One region of the Geobacillus sp. G4 genome, then DNA from elsewhere that is predicted to be linked to it. Evidence: a T-box and tRNA genes for the amino acid it is inferred to sense, from the RefSeq annotation. Region 1 holds a T-box; the other holds one or more tRNA genes.
What was found. A T-box is a leader RNA that pairs with one kind of tRNA and senses whether it is charged. The one in region 1 lies ahead of alaS (alanine--tRNA ligase), so its partner is inferred to be a tRNA-Ala.

Region 1 (3,420 bases):
CTCGAGGCTGTAGTCGCCGACTTTGACGACGCGGACGATGTCGCCGTATTTTTCGCCAAACAGCGCCATCGCGCCCATCGCTTTCGCTTCCTCGAGCGGTTTATAAAAAATGTCAACCGGGAGGCTTTTCCAAATTTGTTCGTTGACGATGGCTTCGATGCGCTCGAGCTCCTCTGGCTTCACTTGCCCAAAATGGGTGAAGTCAAAACGAAGCCGGTCCGGGGCGACAAGCGACCCCGCTTGGTTGACATGGCGGCCGAGCACGTCTTTTAGCGCTTGATGGAGCAAATGGGTCGCCGTATGGTTTTTTACGATGCGCATCCGCTTTGCTTCATCGACGCGCGCCGTATAGCGGGATCCTTTTTTCACCGTTCCGCGTTCGACGATGATCGCATGAAGATGTTGGCCGTTCGGCGCTTTTTGCACATCTTTGACGACCGCTGTTCCTGTTTCGCTTTCAAACACGCCTTGGTCAGCGATTTGTCCGCCGCTTTCGGCGTAAAATGGCGTCACATCGACGATGATTTGCGCCTCTTCGCCGGCTTTCACTTCCTCGACAAGCCGCCCGTCTTTGACGATGGCGATGACCGTCGATGCGGCAACAAGCTCATCGTAGCCGACAAACCGGCTTTCATCTTTAATGTCACCGAGCACTCCGCCTTGGACTTGCATCGAATCGACATCTTGCCGGGCCGCGCGCGCCCGTTCGCGTTGCCGCTCCATCTCGCGCTCAAATCCGGCATGGTCGACCGTCATGCCCGCTTCAGCGGCGTACTCTTCCGTCAGCTCGATCGGAAAGCCGTACGTATCATACAGGCGGAACGCTTCCTCGCCCGGAATGACGTCGCTTCCTTGCTCTTTCGCCTTTTCGATCACCTCCGCCAATATGGCGAGCCCTTCATGGAGCGTTTCATGGAACCGTTCTTCTTCCGTCCGGATGACGCGGGCGATGAAATCGGCTTTTTCTTTCACCTCCGGATAGTAGTCGTGCATAATCTCGCCGACGACCGGGACGAGTTCGTACATAAACGGACGGTCAATGCCGATATGTTTCGCATAGCGCACCGCGCGGCGGAGCAGGCGGCGCAGCACATAACCGCGGCCCTCATTTGACGGCAGCGCCCCGTCGCCGATCGCGAACGTCACGGCTCGAATATGGTCGGCGATCACCTTAAAGGCGACGTCTTTGTCCGGATCTTCGCCATACCGCTCGCCGGCGATCTGCTCGGTCGCGCGGATGATCGGCAGGAACAAGTCGGTTTCAAAGTTCGTCGGCACGTCTTGCAAAATCGAGCACATCCGCTCCAAGCCCATGCCGGTGTCGATGTTTTTCTTCGGCAGCGGCGTGTACGTGCCGTCCGGGTTATGGTTAAACTGCGAAAAGACAAGGTTCCATACTTCTAAATAGCGGTCATTTTCCCCGCCTGGGTACAGCTCCGGATCGTTCGGGTCGTTGCCGAACGCTTCGCCGCGGTCGTAAAAGATTTCCGTGTTCGGACCGCTCGGGCCTTCGCCGATGTCCCAGAAGTTGCCTTCAAGGCGAATGATCCGCTCTTCCGGCAAGCCGATTTCGTTGCGCCAAATGTTGTACGCTTCCTCGTCTTCCGGATGGACGGTGACGGACAACCGTTCCGGATCAAAACCGATCCATTTGTCGCTCGTCAAAAACTCCCATGCCCAATGGATCGCTTCCCGCTTGAAGTAATCGCCGATCGAAAAGTTGCCGAGCATTTCAAAAAACGTATGGTGGCGCGCCGTTTTCCCGACGTTTTCGATGTCGTTGGTGCGGATCGATTTTTGCGCGTTGCAAATGCGCGGGTTTTCCGGAACGATGCGCCCGTCAAAGTATTTTTTCAACGTCGCGACGCCGCTGTTGATCCACAACAGCGACGGGTCGTCGACCGGAATGAGCGATGCGCTCGGCTCAACCGCATGGCCTTTTTCTTGGAAAAACTCTAAAAACATGCGCCGCACTTGGGCGGATGTCAGCTTTTTCATGATGATCCTCCCCTTTCGCCTTTTATATAAAAAAACTCCCATCCCCTGCAGGGACGAGAGTTATGCTCGCGGTACCACCCTGTTTATGGGCAAAAAACGCCCATCACCTCTTTGGCCGTAACGCAGCCTTGCGTCAGGTTTTGCCTGCGCTCCGGATTAGCCTTCTGTTGCCCTTCATCTGGAATTTCTTTCAGCCGCGGAAATTCCTCTCTGTGCGCGAGCTCGCGCGTTAAGATGGACTGCAACATACTCGATCCGTCATCGCGTTATGTATTCGCTTTTTTCATTGAAAGATTATAGACAAGCAGAGAGCATTTGTCAATGCGAAGCATAATGCTCTTTCCAATGGGCGATGGCCACTTTCAGCACCGCCGCCGTCGGAACGGCGAGAATGAGGCCGAGCACGCCGGCGAGCTCGCCGCCGGCAAAGAGGGCGAGCATAATGACAAGCGGATGCATATGCACGCTTTTGCCGACGATCAACGGCGACAAGATGTTCCCTTCTAAAAACTGCAAGGTAAAAATGATGACAAGCACGATCACGACCATTTTCAGCGAGACGGTGGCAGCCAAAATGACCGCTGGAACGGCGCCGATCAGCGGGCCAAAATACGGGATGATGTTCGTCACGCCAATGACAAAGCCGAGCAACAGCGGATAATCCATGCCCGCAAGCCACAAGCCGAGCGCCGCTGCCAGACCGATCGCCGCACAGACGAACAGCTGGCCGCGAATGTAGCCGCCGAGCGATTCATCGACATCCTTCAAAAACGTCATCCCCGGCCCACGCCACCGCTTCGGTGTCATGTACCAAATCGCTTTTTTCAACACATCGATGTCTTTTAACATATAGAAGACGATAAACGGAATGATCAACAGCGTCGCCGCCGAACCGATGAACGATTTGGCGGCGTTGATCGCCATCGCGACGGCGGCCGCCGCTGCCTGCTCGATCTCGGCAAACATCGCCTCGATGCGTGTGTGCACCTCAAGCGGCCAATTCGACGTCTCGTCGTGGATGTGGCGCACCCATTGGCGGTATGTATTCATCAAAGACGGCAGCTGTTCATCCAGTTCACGCAACTGGGCGATGAATAGCGGCACGCCGCGGTACAAGCCGTAGCCGACCAAACCGAAAAACAACAAATAAATCAACAAAATGGCAAGGGCGCGCGGCATTCCTTTGCGATGGATGGATTCTACAAGCGGGTAGAGCAAATACGTAATAAACGACGCCAGCAAAAACGGCGTCAACACCGTTGCGATAAAATCAATGACCGGCCGCCAAACGTCTTTCATCCGAACGATCAAATAGATGATTGCCGTCATGAGCAGCCATTTTCCGATGCGAAAGAACGACAGCCATTGTTGCTCGCCCATCGCCACACCTCCTACCGTTTAGTGTAGGAGATGCGGCGGGAA
Region 2 (3,420 bases), on a different contig from region 1:
TTACCTGCTTCCCGATATCACGCAAGTCGATTTCGCTTATTTGTCCCAATTCGCCCGCGGCTTCGATGAATTCCGCCTGCCGATCCGCCGCTCTTCCTTTATCTTTGGAACGCTAGGGTCCGCTGCGTTCTTGCACCGTTAGCGGACCTTTTTCGTTTTTCTCCCACAAATACAGGGCGATTCCTGTTAAAATAAAAATACCGCCGATCCATTGAAACGGACGGATCGGTTCGCCAAACAGCCAGTAGGCCAAGGCGGAAGCGCCGATCGGTTCAAATAAAATCGCCATCGACACCGTCGAGGCGCTGACCCATTTGACCGCCCAGTTCATCACCGAATGGCCGAGCAGCGTTGGAATGACGGCGAGGGCGAGAAAACAAAGCCAATCCGTCAGCTGATACGCCGTCAGCGAAAGGCGAAACAGCATCGCGTACAGCCACAACACCGCCGCGCTGATGCTATAGACGATATAGGTATACGTCATCAATGACAACCGTTGTCGCACCTCTTGGCCGAACAGCCAATACGCCGTTACAAACGCGCACGCAAGCAGCGCCAATCCATCGCCGTACAGCGCTTCCCCGCTGACGCGGAAGTCTCCCCAGCTGATGAGGATGCTGCCGATAATGGCCAACACCGCGCTCCCGACCGCGCCGACGGTCAACCGTTCGCGGAAAAACAACGCGCCGCCTGCGAAGGCAAACAGCGGCTGCAGCGTCACAAGCACGACCGAACTGGCGACGGATGTATAGTCGAGCGATTCAAACCAAAGGATAAAATGAAAGGCAAGCAAAACCCCAGAACAAAGCGAAAACAGCCAATCGCGCCGGGAGACGCCTCGGAGTTCGCTTCGATGCCGGAGGAACAACGGCGTCATGATGGCGACGGCCAAAAAGAGCCGATAAAAGGCGATCACCGCGGACGGCGCCTGCGACCATTTGACGAAAATGGCCGATGTTGACACGGCAAGCGCGCCGATGAATAGAGCGGCATAAGCCTTTGCTGTGCTTGGCGGCTTCATGTTTCTGCCAACTCACTTTCTACGAAAAGGAGTGTGCGCCCTGATCTACCACTTTCATGCGGAAGGGCGGACAAAAATGGTTCACGAACGTTTTCTTACATTATACCATGAACGAGGTGAGAAACGATGATGTTTGATCCGTTCCTCAAACTAGGGATTTCCGCCATTCTCGGGCTGATCATTGGGCTGGAACGGGAATTGAAGCGAAAACCGGTCGGTTTGAAAACGTGTCTTGTGATTTCCATTTCCAGCTGCTTGCTTACAATCGTTTCGATCGAATCGGCGTACGTCTTTCCGCTCAAAGACCATATTACGATGGACCCGCTTCGACTGGCGGCGCAAATTGTGTCCGGGGTCGGTTTTTTAGGAGCAGGCGTCATTTTGCGCCGCGGCAACGACAGCATCACCGGGCTGACGACCGCCGCGATCATTTGGGGGGCGGCAGGGATTGGAGTAGCGGTCGGCGCAGGCTTCTATTGGGAATCGGCGTTCGGCGTCGCGCTTCTCATTGTCAGTGTGGAACTCATTCCGTTTTTGATCAATTTTTTTGGACCAAAGCAGCTGCGCGAAAAAGAGGTGCTGTTGCAAATCACCGTGGCGGACGCCAAAAACATTACAAAGGTCATCGACCATTTAAAACAACAGGACATCAACATTAAAACGATGCGCATTAAAGACGTTGAAGAGAATGAACATTTGCTGAAACTAAGAGCCGTCATTGACCAAAAGCGCTCGACCGCCGAACTTTACTACGTCATCCGCTCCATTGACGATGTCGTGCACGTTGATATTGAAAGCGGGTGATCAAAAAAGGATTGCAATTGTCCGCATCCATATATATAATGGGACATGGACAGATCATCCATATCCTTTTTTGGGGCATTAGCTCAGTTGGGAGAGCGTCGTGCTGGCAGCGCGAAGGTCACCGGTTCGAGCCCGGTATGCTCCATTTGCCCAACCCTTGCCGTGCAAGGGTTTTTTATTTTCGTTTCGGGAGATGGCGATGAGCCATCCCCCTGTGAACAAATTCCCAAAAGAAGCCTCCCACCATCTAAACGTGAAGGGGCGCCAGCACCAGTGAACGACCTGACTGAACCTCAAATCGTGGGGCACACAAGAAATCGCTCGGTTCACGTCCCGTCATGAGATGAGACTCCTCGGACTCTTACGCCCTTCGGCTTCATCCGTCCGGGTTGGTTTTGTATTTTTTCAGACGTTCCTCCAACTCACGGCGCGCCTGCTCGATGTCAAAGTCGTCGTCTTCCGGCTGGCTGTAATCCATCTTCAGCCAATCCGGCACGATCTCGGTGCGGATCGGTTTCCGCATCGTTCTGCCGCCATCGGATGAAGGCGGGGCGGATCGTTGCTTCATCCGCTCTTTTCGAAACGCCAACCGCGCGGCGCGCACTTCGTCCACGGTGCGATACCCTTTTTCCGTCCAGTCGCGCAAAATCGTTTCCACGTACACCCACCGTTTGGCGCCGTTTTCCACCGCGATTTTCAATGCTTCCAACACCAATTCCTCGGACGCATCGTCCACCCATGCATTGATCTTTTCCCGCAAATAATCGCCGATCACGCCAAACCCGTTTTCCTCACAGAAGCGAACGATCTCCTTGTATGTGCGCACGCGCGCGTCTTCTTCGTCTTCTCTTTTGATCTCTGATGTCATCTCTGTTGTCGTCTCTGGTATTGGTCTTGTCAAATTGAGCACCTCGACCGCCCAGTTTGACCAGCTGGATGGTTCATTTTGTGCAAATGGACGGACTGTTTCGCCCATCGTCTGCTCATTTTGGCCGATCGAAACGCCATCGTAAACGGCCGAAATCTGATCTTGTTGAATCGTCGAAACGCTGCTTTGCCTCATCGACCCCCCATCTTCAGTGGGCAAAACCCTATTTTGAACCGTCAAAATGCCATCTTGAGCCGTCAACATCCCCCCTTGAACCACAGAAGCGCCGCCTTGAACGGCCGAGATGCCATCTTGCACAATCGAATCCCCATCGTGCGTCGTCAAACCCTCATCGTGAACGAACGAAACCCCGTTTTGAGTGAACGAAACCGCACCTTGAACGATCGAAACACCATTGTGCGCGGTCATCACGCCATCATCTGCCGCCTGCCCATGTTGTCCGTCCGACATTTCTGATATTTCTTTCGTTATTTCGGCCAGTTTGTCATAGTCGATCCGATACCATTTCGTTTTATCGATCTTGGAGCGGTTGAAATTCGCCGCGACGATGATCCCCATTTTTTCCAGTTTAAGAATGATCCGGCGAATCGTGCTTTCCGACCAGAACGGGAATTGTCGCTGCCAGTCTGCATACGTGTTGTACACCCACTTATAGCCGTCATGGACGTTTTCGCTTTTCTTGAGCCAATAATGCAGCTGCTGAACA

Region 2: it encodes a tRNA-Ala, which carries the amino acid that the T-box ahead of alaS (alanine--tRNA ligase) is inferred to sense. The anticodon was not compared.

Annotation. Positions count from the first base shown of each region.
Region 1 is NZ_JBEPJY010000002.1:39,002-42,421, forward strand. Features, by position in the region: gene alaS (alanine--tRNA ligase) at 1-1,998, opposite strand, end outside; T-box leader at 2,045-2,269, opposite strand; gene ABS784_RS02500 (AI-2E family transporter) at 2,317-3,378, opposite strand.
Region 2 is NZ_JBEPJY010000005.1:1,494-4,913, forward strand. Features, by position in the region: gene ABS784_RS07450 (protein-glutamine gamma-glutamyltransferase) at 1-142, shown strand, start outside; gene ABS784_RS07455 (DMT family transporter) at 113-1,021, opposite strand; gene ABS784_RS07460 (MgtC/SapB family protein) at 1,148-1,825, shown strand; tRNA gene ABS784_RS07465 (tRNA-Ala) at 1,898-1,970, shown strand; gene ABS784_RS07470 (DnaD domain protein) at 2,202-3,420, opposite strand, start outside.